DNA from 2 places in the Salmonella sp. GDC200615 genome. Region 1 is predicted to be linked to the other one. Evidence: riboswitches for the same ligand, from Rfam matches in the RefSeq annotation. Region 1 holds a riboswitch; the other holds the start of a gene.
The links. Region 1 has a riboswitch for thiamine pyrophosphate ahead of thiM (hydroxyethylthiazole kinase). Riboswitches for the same ligand answer to the same signal wherever they lie in the genome.
Positions count from the first base shown of each region.

Region 1 (5,869 bases):
CGCAGAGTACAACAGTAGAAAATGAATGTATTGCGCTGAAAACGGTGGTTCATGGAGGTAGTGTTTCTTATGACACTGCCGCTTTTAACCTTTATCTGAGCGTCCCTCAGGCTTATGTGCTGGAATATGAAGCGGGCTATGCGTCTCCAGAGACATGGGACCGTGGAATTAACGCTTTTTATACATCGTATTATGCCAGCGAATATTACAGCCATTATAAAAGCGGCGGTAGTGAGAAAAATACTTACGCAAATTTTGTCAGCGGATTGAATCTGCTTGGATGGCAATTACATTCTAACGCTAATTTTTCCAAAAGTGAAAATTCAGCTGGCAAATGGCAGAGCAATACTCTGTATCTGGAACGTGATTTCCCGGCGGTACTGGGGACAATGCGTCTGGGGGAACAGTACACCAGCGGGGATATGTTTGATACGGTGCGCTTTCGCGGGGTGCGCTTCTGGCGTGATATGCAAATGCTGCCGCACTCTAAGCAAAATTTCGCTCCGGTTGTGCGTGGCGTGGCGCAAAGTAACGCCCTGGTGACGGTTGAACAGAATGGCTTCATTGTTTATCAAAAAGAAGTTCCGCCTGGCCCCTTTGTATTTGAAGATCTTCAGCTGGCAGGGGGGGAGCCGATCTGGACGTGAGCGTTAAAGAGGCTGACGGTACTGTTTCACGGTTTATTGTTCCGTATTCTTCCGTTCCCAATATGGTGCAGCCCGGCGTAGCAAAATATGATTTCGCCGCCGGACGAAGCAGAATTGAAGGAGCCTCTCAGCAAACTGATTTTCTCCAGGGAACCTATCAGTACGGGGTCAATAACCTGCTAACGTTGTATGGCGGAACGATGTTAGCCAGCGATTATCGCTCATTTACCCTTGGCACCGGATGGAACACGCTGATTGGCGCGGTATCTGTCGACGGTACGTTGTCTCATAGCAAGCAGGATAATGGCGATGTTTTTGATGGGGAAAGCTACCAGGTTGCCTGGAATAAATATCTCCCGCAATCGGCCACCCATTTTTCTCTGGCAGCGTATCGCTACTCATCACGTGATTATCGCACTTTTAACGATCATGTCTGGGCTAATAACCGGGATAACTATCGTCGCGATGATGACGATATTTATGATATTGCTGATTATTATGAGAATGACTTTGGGCGTAAAAATACTTTCACTCTCAATATTAATCAGACGTTACCCGATGGGTGGGGATATTTTACTGCCAGCGCTCTGTGGCGCGACTATTGGGGGCGTAGCGGCACGGGAAAGGATTATCAGTTAAGCTACAGTAATACCTGGCAGCGGCTCAGTTTTACGCTATCGGCAACTCAGACGTATGACAGCAATAACCGTGAAGATAAGCGCTTTAATATCTATTTATCGATTCCCTTAACATGGGGATTAAAGGAGAATGGGGGAAATCGTGATATCCATTTATCGAATTCCACCACCTTTGACGATCAAGGTTATGAGGCGAATAACACCAGCCTTAGCGGCACGTTCGGTAATCGCGATCAGTTTAATTATACGACTAACCTCAGCCAGCAGCGACAGGAACACCAAACGACATTCGGGGGATCGGTAACCTGGAACGCCCCGCTGGCGACAGTCGGCGGCAGTTACAGCCAGTCCAATAAATACCATCAGGTGGGCGGAAATATTCAGGGAGGGCTGGTTGCATGGGCCGATGGCGTGCATTTAGCCTCTCGCCTTAATGATACTATCGCGATTATTAACGCGCCGTACCTGGAGGGCGCGGCGGTGCAGGGGCGTCCCTATTTACGTACCAATGCAAAAGGTTATGCCGTATTTGAAGCATTGACGCCATACCGGCAAAATTTTATCTCTCTTGATGTCTCTGAGAGTGAAAGCGATGTCGCCCTGTTGGGAAATCGAAAAGTTACAGTGCCTTATCGCGGAGCCGTAGTATTGGTTCATTTTGAAACAGAGACCAGTAAACCTTTTTATTTCCTGGCGCGGCGCGCAGATGGCGAGCCTTTAACATTTGGTTATGAAGTGGAAGATGACGAGGGAAATAATGTAGGACTGGTAGGTCAGGGGAGCCGGGTATTTATTCGTACTGAAAAGGTTCCCATTTCGGTAAAAATCGCAACAGATAAACAACAGGGTCTTTTCTGTAAGATCACTTTTGATAAACAGATTGATGAAAATAACGTTTATATTTGTCGGTAATCTTTAGGTGACGCCATGAAAAGACTACTATTTTTATTAATGATGATGCAGTTTACGCAGTTGGGTTACGCGGCGTGTAATGCGACCTTAACCAACACGAAGGATTATACGATTCAATCCGACAGCTTAATGCTGGGGGGGGGAGGAGTCAGCCATTATTACAAATGGTTTCACAGATGCCAATTGTTCTAATAGTGATGTTGTGACTAAATTAGAGACATCCGATCATATTATCGGTATGGGACCGAATGACAGTGTTAAGTTAAAGTTAAAAGTTGAATGGCAGAGCAGTAGTGCGATAAATATGCGCAATCAAAACGGTGTAATTGAAGCCCCCTATAAGATAACGATTTCAGAAATAAACTCACTGGAGGCGGTGACTGTGTCTGCCAGGGGGGGTACTCGGTTACGATAGATAATATAACGGTGATGTCGGGTGCAAAGAATCAATGGAGCAGTAGCGATTGGGTGGTATTTATTTTAAGATATATTGGCTGTTGGGGGAATAGAGAGTGTGTTGCAAACGTTATCACTGATCTGAATGGGAAAGGCGTTTATAAAGCCAGTTTAACGATAAATTACAACCGTAAAGAAACTACCTGCGCCCCCCAGAATCTCACCATCACACTGGACCCGGTGCCTATGACTAAACTCCGTGCTAAAGGAGAGGTTAGTGAGTTTTCTAAGCAGGGTGATATTATTCTGGATTGCAAAAATCAGGTGCGGAATGCGATGCTGACATCACGGCAAATAGCGGTAAATCTACGTAGTGATTTAGTCTGGGATGAGAATGAAGCAGTCCTGAAACCGGATAACGATAATGGCGTTGGGTTTATCTTAAGAGATTCAAATCGGAGCCTGCTTAAAATAAACAAAGGAGTAGCGATAAATAGTATTTTCAAAACCTATGCCAAAGGCAGCGCAGTGAATTCGGTGGAAGCTATTCCTGTCTTTGCCACATATTATGTTCTCGATCCTGCAAAAGTTAAAGCGGGGCCATTACAATCGAAAGCATTAATCGTGGTATCTTATAATTAAATTTATGCGGTACGCACTCTTTATAGAAAGAGTGCGTATATCATTATCGATGATAAAAAATCTCGCCATCATAGGCTTTGATAATTTTTCCATCGGTATCGTTAATCAGTACATACGCGCCGCCCATATAGGTCCAGTGAGTACCGGCATCTGGCGCGGGCAGATTACGTAATTTCCACTGTTTAATATTATACTCATCGGTGCGGTACATTTGCGGAACGGTATCGCCGGGCTTGAAGTGGGTGAAGTCGGCGATAAAGCTTTTTAACTCATATTGATCAATGCCCGTTGTCGCGGGGGCGGCCCATGCAAAACTGGTTGCAAGCAACAGCGCGCAAGGCAGCAACTTACTTTTCATATTTTTACCCTCCACATATGCGGGTCAGTTAACATCGTGTGTATCATTTCTGCTGGTGGCGTATCTGACAAGCGCTATTTTGTTATCTCACGCCCCTTTTCGTAAAAAGTGTAAACGAAAGCGTCGTGCAGCAACATATCCGCCAGCAAGTTTGCCAGAACCGAATAGGTTTTGAGAACTATCTGATAACGCTGAAATTATCGTCCGCGGCTGGCTGTAAATTTACATTGTCTGGCGCAGACAGTATGCTTAATAGCGAAACCCCGCTTAACACGGTGGGGCTTGACGACTCGGGGTGCCCTTCTTTGTGAAGGCTGAGAAATACCCGTACCACCTGATCTGGATAATGCCAGCGTAGGGAAGTCTGACACTGCTCGTGTCCCTTCTTCACGCGGGCAGGAGCTGAACCATGCAGCCTGACCTGCACTGCCGCACGCTTGCGGCGCATACGTTAAAACACTTTCGCGCGCTCTCCCCGCTTACGCACTGTATGACGAATGACGTCGTACAAACGTTTACCGCCAATACGTTGCTGGCGCTGGGCGCTTCACCCGCCATGGTGATTGATCCTGTCGAGGCCAGACCGTTTGCCGCCATCGCCAACGCCTTGCTGATTAATGTCGGAACATTAACTGCCTCACGCGCTGACGCGATGCGTGCGGCGGTAGAAAGCGCTTATGATGCCAAAACGCCGTGGACGCTTGATCCTGTCGCGGTGGGCGCGCTGGAATTTCGTCGGCGATTTTGCCTGGATCTCTTGTCCCTGCGCCCGGCGGCAATACGCGGCAACGCCTCGGAAATCCTGGCGTTATCCGGCATGGCGCTGGGCGGACGTGGCGTAGATACCACCGAGGCGGCGTTGGCCGCACTGCCTGCGGCGCAGGCGCTGGCGCGTCAGATAGACTGCATCGTTGTGGTTACCGGAGAGATAGATTACGTCACTAATGGTCAGCGCACGCTGAGCATTCCCGGCGGCGATCCGTTAATGACTCGCATTGTAGGCACCGGCTGCGCGTTGTCGGCGGTCGTCGCCGCCAGTTGCGCGTTACCGGGCGCCGCGCTGGACAATGTCGCGTTGGCCTGCTGCTGGATGAAACTGGCTGGACAGGCTGCGGCAGAGCGTAGCGAAGGACCTGGTAGCTTCATCCCGGCTTTTCTTGATGCGCTCTATCATCTGGATGTGGAGGCGGCCAATGCAACGAATTAACGCGCTGACGATTGCCGGCACCGATCCCAGCGGCGGGGCCGGTATCCAGGCGGATCTCAAGACCTTTTCCGCGCTGGGCGCATATGGCTGTTCGGTCATCACCGCGCTGGTGGCGCAAAATACCTGTGGCGTACAGTCGGTGTACCGGATAGAGCCGGACTTTGTCGCCGCTCAACTTGATTCCGTGTTCAGCGATGTGCGCATTGATACCACAAAAATCGGCATGCTGGCGGAAACCGATATTGTCGAGGCCGTGGCGGAGCGACTACAGCGTCATCATGTACGTAATGTGGTGCTGGATACGGTGATGCTGGCGAAAAGCGGCGATCCGCTGCTCTCGCCCTCTGCGATAGAAACATTACGCGTCCGGCTGTTGCCACAGGTATCGCTGATTACGCCTAATTTGCCGGAAGCCGCAGCGTTGCTGGATGCGCCCCATGCACGTACGGAACAGGAGATGCTGGCGCAGGGGCGGGCGTTACTGGCGATGGGGTGTGAAGCGGTATTGATGAAAGGCGGGCATTTAGAGGATGCGCAAAGCCCGGACTGGCTCTTTACCCGTGAGGGCGAGCAACGTTTTAGCGCGCCGCGTGTGAACACCAAAAATACGCATGGGACGGGCTGTACGCTGTCGGCGGCGCTGGCGGCGTTACGGCCCCGGCATCGCTGTTGGGGAGAGACGGTAAACGAGGCGAAGGCATGGCTTTCGGCGGCGCTGGCGCAGGCGGACACGCTGGAAGTGGGGAAGGGCATTGGTCCGGTACATCATTTCCACGCGTGGTGGTAGTATACTGCCTACAGACCCGTCGTCAGGAAAGATAAATGGAACAAGCGCATACCCGGCTCATCGCGCAACTGAATGAACGAATTTCAGCGGCGGATAATACGCCGCTATACATGAAATTCGCCCAGACGGTAAAGGATGCCGTGCGCAGCGGTATTCTTGAGCACGGTAATATTTTGCCTGGCGAACGCGATCTCAGCCAGCTTACCGGCGTCTCGCGCATCACGGTACGAAAAGCGATGCAGGCGCTGGAAGAAGAGGGGGTCGTCACGCGCGCCCGCGGCT
Region 1 is NZ_CP192247.1:1,665,677-1,671,545, forward strand. It holds partial or broken gene ACQ29O_RS07735 (fimbrial biogenesis outer membrane usher protein) at 1-2,197, shown strand, start outside; partial or broken gene ACQ29O_RS07740 (fimbrial protein) at 2,213-3,235, shown strand; gene rcnB (Ni(II)/Co(II) efflux transporter accessory subunit RcnB) at 3,279-3,593, opposite strand; TPP riboswitch at 3,875-3,971, shown strand; gene thiM (hydroxyethylthiazole kinase) at 4,003-4,800, shown strand; gene thiD (bifunctional hydroxymethylpyrimidine kinase/phosphomethylpyrimidine kinase) at 4,787-5,587, shown strand; gene ACQ29O_RS07760 (GntR family transcriptional regulator) at 5,623-5,869, shown strand, end outside.

Region 2 (5,869 bases), 670 kb from region 1:
TTATCCGTCTCTGGCAATGTTGTGACGGTAAAACGCAAGACACCACGCTTAATGAGCTGGCGGATCTGCTGAACTGTTCGCGTCGCCATATGCGTACGCTGCTAAATACGATGCAGGCGCGCGGTTGGCTAACATGGGAAGCTGAGGTTGGACGCGGAAAGCGTTCGCGTCTGACGTTCCTGTATACCGGACTGGCGCTGCAACAGCAGCGGGCGGAAGACCTGCTGGAACAAGATCGAATCGATCAACTGGTACAACTGGTCGGCGATAAAAGCGCTGTCAGGCAAATGCTGATTTCCCATCTGGGACGCAGCTTCCGCCAGGGGCGGCATATTCTGCGGGTTCTTTACTATCGTCCGATGCACAATCTCCTGCCGGGAACCGCATTACGTCGCTCGGAAACTCATATTGCCCGGCAAATTTTCAGTTCGCTCACGCGGGTAAATGAGGAAAACGGGGAACTGGAAGCGGACATTGCGCACCACTGGCAGCAAATTTCCCCTTTACTGTGGCGCTTCTACCTGCGCCCCGGCATTCATTTTCATCATGGCCGCGAGCTGGAGATGGAAGATGTCATCACCTCGCTGACGCGTATCAATACGCTTCCGCTTTACTCGCACATCACAAAGATAGACTCCCCTACCGCGTGGACGCTGGATATTCATCTTTCCCAGCCGGATCGCTGGTTGCCGTGGCTGCTGGGCCAGGTCCCGGCGATGATTTTGCCGCGGGAGTGGGAAACGCTGGCTAATTTCGCCAGCCACCCTATCGGCACCGGGCCTTATGCCGTGCGGCGTAATACGCCAAACCAGCTCAAGATACTCGCCTTTGATGATTACTTCGGCTATCGGGCGTTGATAGACGAAGTGAATGTCTGGGTACTGCCGGATATCAGTGAAGAACCGGCCTGCGGCTTGATGCTGGAAGGGCCGATACAAGGCGGTGAAAAAGCGATAGAAAGCCGACTGGAAGAGGGGTGCTATTACCTGCTATTCGACGCCAGAACGCCGCGCGGCGCGCATCTGCAGGTCAGAGAATGGGTAAGCCACGTCCTCTCCCCCACCAATTTACTCTATCATGCCGATGAACCGCTACAGCAGCTCTGGTTCCCGGCCTATGGGCTTTTACCGCGCTGGCATCACGCCCGTCCAGGCCCGGGCGAAAAACCCGCCGGGCTGGAAACCCTCACGCTGACCTTCTATCGCGAACACATTGAGCACCGGGTTATCGCCCGTATCATGAGCGCGCTTCTGGCTGAACATCAGGTGCATCTGCATATTCAGGAGATCGACTACGATCAATGGCACGCCGGCGACATCGAAAGCGATATCTGGCTCAATAGCGCTAACTTTACGCTGCCGCTGGATTTCTCGCTGTTCGCGCACTTGTGCGAAGTACCGCTCTTGCAGAACTGCATTCCGCGCGACTGGCAGGACGACGCCGCGCAGTGGCGCGCTGGCGAGATGAACCTGGCGAACTGGTGCCAGCAACTGCTGGCCAACAAAGCGATTGTGCCGTTGATCCACCACTGGCTGATTATCCAGGGACAACGCAGTATGCGCGGGCTGCGCATGAATACCCTCGGCTGGTTTGATTTTAAATCGGCGTGGTTTGCGCCGCCAGATCCTTAACGCCAGCTCTTGATTGCTGCCCGGCAACAAAATCACTACACTAACGCCGAACTCAACGGGGTGCCGCGCTCATGCGCGCGCTGAGAAAATACCCGTCGAACCTGATCCGGATAATGCCGGCGAAGGGATTTGAGGCTACCTCTCAAGTCCTTTGCCACTCTTTAACTGAGGTGCAAAGTGTTAAAAAAATATCTTCCGCTTTTACTCCTGTGCGCGGCGCCTGCTTTCGCCAAACCCGTTCTCACCGTCTATACCTACGACTCGTTCGCCGCCGACTGGGGGCCAGGCCCGGCGGTGAAAAAAGCGTTTGAAGCCGATTGCAACTGCGAGCTGAAACTGGTGGCGCTGGAGGATGGCGTTTCGCTGCTCAACCGCCTGCGGATGGAGGGGAAGAACAGCAAAGCCGATGTGGTGTTGGGGCTGGACAATAATCTGCTGGAAGCGGCCACGCAAACTAAACTCTTTGCCAAAAGCGGCGTGGCGAATGAGGCGGTCAAGGTGCCCGGCGGCTGGAAAAACGACACATTTGTGCCGTTCGATTACGGCTATTTCGCCTTTGTCTACGATAAAAGCAAGCTGAAAAATCCGCCGAAAAGCCTGAAAGAACTGGTCGAGAGCGATCAAAAATGGCGGGTAATTTATCAGGACCCGCGTACCAGTACGCCAGGGCTGGGGCTGTTACTGTGGATGCGCAAAGTCTATGGCGATAACGCGCCGCAGGCCTGGCAAAAACTGGCGGCCAAAACGGTGACGGTGACGAAAGGCTGGAGCGAGGCCTACGGCTTATTTCTGAAAGGTGAAAGCGATTTGGTGCTCAGTTACACCACCTCTCCGGCGTATCACATTATTGAAGAGAAGAAGGACAATTACGCCGCCGCGAACTTCAGCGAAGGCCATTACTTACAGGTAGAAGTCGCGGCGCGTACCGTCGCCAGTAAGCAGCCGGAACTGGCGGAGAAATTCCTCAAATTTATGGTTTCTCCGGCGTTTCAGAACGCCATACCCACCGGCAACTGGATGTACCCGGTAGCGGACGTCTCCTTACCAGCAGGGTTTGAATCATTGGCCAAACCCGCCACAACGCTGGAATTCACGCCGCAACAAGTGGCAGCACAACGCCAGGCATGGATTAGCGAATGGCAACGCGCCGTCAGCCGTTAATTCCCGGCTGGCTGATTCCGGGGCTGTGCGCCGCCGCGCTGATGATAACCGTCTCGCTGGCGGCCTTTCTGGCGCTTTGGCTGAACGCGCCGTCGGGCGCGTGGTCGACAATCTGGCGGGATAGCTACCTGTGGCATGTGGTGCGCTTCTCATTCTGGCAGGCGTTTCTGTCCGCAGTGCTGTCTGTGGTCCCGGCGGTTTTTCTCGCCCGCGCGCTTTATCGACGCCGTTTTCCTGGACGTCTGGCGCTGCTGCGTCTGTGCGCCATGACGCTGATTCTGCCGGTACTGGTTGCCGTGTTCGGTATTCTTAGCGTGTATGGCCGTCAGGGCTGGCTGGCCTCGCTGTGGCAGATGCTGGGGCTTCAGTGGACATTCTCCCCCTACGGCTTGCAGGGCATTTTACTGGCGCACGTCTTTTTTAACCTGCCAATGGCGAGCCGTTTGTTGCTGCAATCTTTGGAAAGCATTCCCGGCGAGCAGCGCCAGCTCGCCGCCCAGCTCGGTATGCGCGGCTGGCATTTTTTCCGTTTTGTCGAATGGCCGTGGCTGCGCCGCCAAATTCCGCCCGTCGCGGCGCTGATTTTTATGCTCTGCTTCGCCAGTTTCGCAACGGTTCTGTCGCTCGGCGGCGGCCCGCAGGCCACCACTATCGAACTGGCTATCTTTCAGGCGCTTAGTTATGACTACGATCCCGCCCGCGCGGCGATGCTGGCATTAATCCAGATGGTCTGCTGCCTGGCGCTGGTACTGCTAAGCCAACGGCTGAGCAAAGCGATTGCGCCGGGGATGACGCTGACGCAGGGTTGGCGCGATCCTGACGATCGTCTCCACAGCCGTCTGACGGACGCCTTATTAATCGTGCTGGCGCTGCTGCTGCTGCTTCCGCCGCTGGTCGCCGTGGTGGTCGATGGCGTCAACCGCAGCCTGCCGGAGGTGCTGGCGCAACCCATTCTGTGGCAGGCTGTCTGGACATCGCTACGCATTGCGCTGGCGGCGGGCGTTCTGTGTGTGGTGCTGACCATGATGCTACTGTGGAGTAGCCGCGAGCTACGCCAACGCCAGCAAGTCTTCGCCGGACAAACGCTGGAACTCAGCGGGATGTTGATCCTCGCGATGCCGGGGATCGTGCTGGCGACAGGCTTCTTTTTACTGCTCAATAGCAGCGTTGGCTTACCGGAATCCGCCGACGGCATCGTGATTTTCACCAATGCGCTGATGGCAATCCCCTACGCGCTAAAAGTCCTGGAAAACCCAATGCGCGATATTACCGCCCGTTATGGAATGCTGTGCCAGTCATTAGGAATTGAAGGCTGGTCGCGGTTAAAGGTCGTGGAACTGCGGGCGCTGAAACGTCCGCTGGCGCAGGCGCTGGCGTTTGCCTGCGTACTTTCTATCGGTGATTTTGGCGTCGTCGCGCTTTTCGGCAATGACAATTTCCGCACGCTGCCGTTTTATCTGTATCAGCAGATCGGCTCCTACCGCAGCCAGGACGGCGCGGTGACCGCGCTGATACTGCTGCTGCTCTGCTTTACGTTATTTACCCTCATAGAGAAACTACCGGGCCGACATGCTAAAACTGATTGATATCACCTGGCTTTACCATCATTTGCCGATGCGTTTTACGCTGGCGGTAGAACGCGGCGAGCAGGTGGCGATTCTTGGCCCCAGCGGCGCGGGGAAAAGCACGTTGTTGAATTTAATTGCCGGTTTTCTTGCGCCTACCAGCGGTACGCTACTGATTGCCGGCGACGATCATACGCTTACGCCGCCCTCACGCCGTCCGGTCTCAATGCTGTTTCAGGAGAATAATTTATTCAGCCACCTGAATGTGCAGCAAAATATCGGTCTGGGGCTAAACCCTGGGTTAACGCTCAACGCCAGCCAGCGGGAAAAACGGGACGCTATCGCACATCAGATGGGCATTGAGAGTCTGATGACGCGTTTACCGGGCGAACTGTCCGGCGGCCAGCGTCAGCGGGTAGCGCTGGCGTGCTGCCTGGTACGTGAACAGCCGGTACTGCTGCTGGATGAACCGTTCTCCGCGCTCGATCCCGCGCTGCGCCAGGAGATGCTGACGTTGGTCAGCGATATCTGCCGCGAGCGACAGCTCACGCTGTTGATGGTCTCGCACAGCGTGGAAGATGCGGCGCGAATTGCGCCCCGGTCAATCGTCGTGGCCGACGGACGCATTGCGTGGCAAGGCAAAACAGACGAGCTACTAAGCGGTCAGGCCAGCGCCTCAGCGCTATTGGGCATCAAATCCCATCTTTTGTAGGCCGGATAAGGCGAAGCCGCCATCCGGCAAAGGAATCGTTAGTAACCCACAACTTTGCGCAGAATATCGATATATACCGGCATCAGCGGGTGGCGAATCAGCACCACCAGCGCGACCACGCCGCTCCCGAGCGTCAACGGCGCCAGATACAGCAAACGGCTGCGGGGGAGATACGCGGTTAAACGATCGACTGCCGCTTTGCCGCTGCGCCACAGCCGCCAGCATAGCCAGCCTCCGACCCACAGCAGCAACGCCGTAGCCAGCAGCAGCCATTTGAAATCTCCGCTCTGCATATCAGAAGGAATATCGATTGCCGCTCCCGCCAGAATGCCCGGCAGGAAATAAAACGGTGGCCACAGCAAACAGCCAATCAAGTTTGGCCCAATAAATTTCGCCACGGGAAGATCCAGCATCCCTGCCACCATCGGCACCAGCGGCCTCGTCGGACCGACAAAACGTCCGACCAGGATCGTGAACATACTGTGCTGATGCAGCGCGTGTTCGGTTTTATCCAGCAGCGACTTGTTTTTTTTCATAAAAGACCAGCGGTGTAGCGGCTTTTTAAAGCGCCACCCCAGCCAGAACGAAATCCAGTCGCCCATCAGACAGCCGATAATACCCACCAGCCAGGCATGCCAAAAATTGAGCTCGCCGCTGCCGATAAGCGCGCCCAGCCCCGCCATCAGTACCGTGCCGGGTAAAATCAACCCCACCAGCGCCAGCGATTCCAGGAAGGCGACCAGCAACACGGCGATAAGCGAATACAGAGTGGATTGGGTGATAAAATGTTCCAGCAGTGC
Region 2 is NZ_CP192247.1:996,072-1,001,940, reverse strand. It holds gene sgrR (HTH-type transcriptional regulator SgrR) at 1-1,631, shown strand, start outside; TPP riboswitch at 1,678-1,777, shown strand; gene thiB (thiamine ABC transporter substrate binding subunit) at 1,809-2,792, shown strand; gene thiP (thiamine/thiamine pyrophosphate ABC transporter permease ThiP) at 2,768-4,378, shown strand; gene thiQ (thiamine ABC transporter ATP-binding protein ThiQ) at 4,362-5,069, shown strand; gene ACQ29O_RS04690 (DedA family protein) at 5,108-5,869, opposite strand, start outside.
Region 2: linked by a shared signal. The riboswitch ahead of thiB (thiamine ABC transporter substrate binding subunit) and the one ahead of thiM (hydroxyethylthiazole kinase) in region 1 are both predicted to bind thiamine pyrophosphate.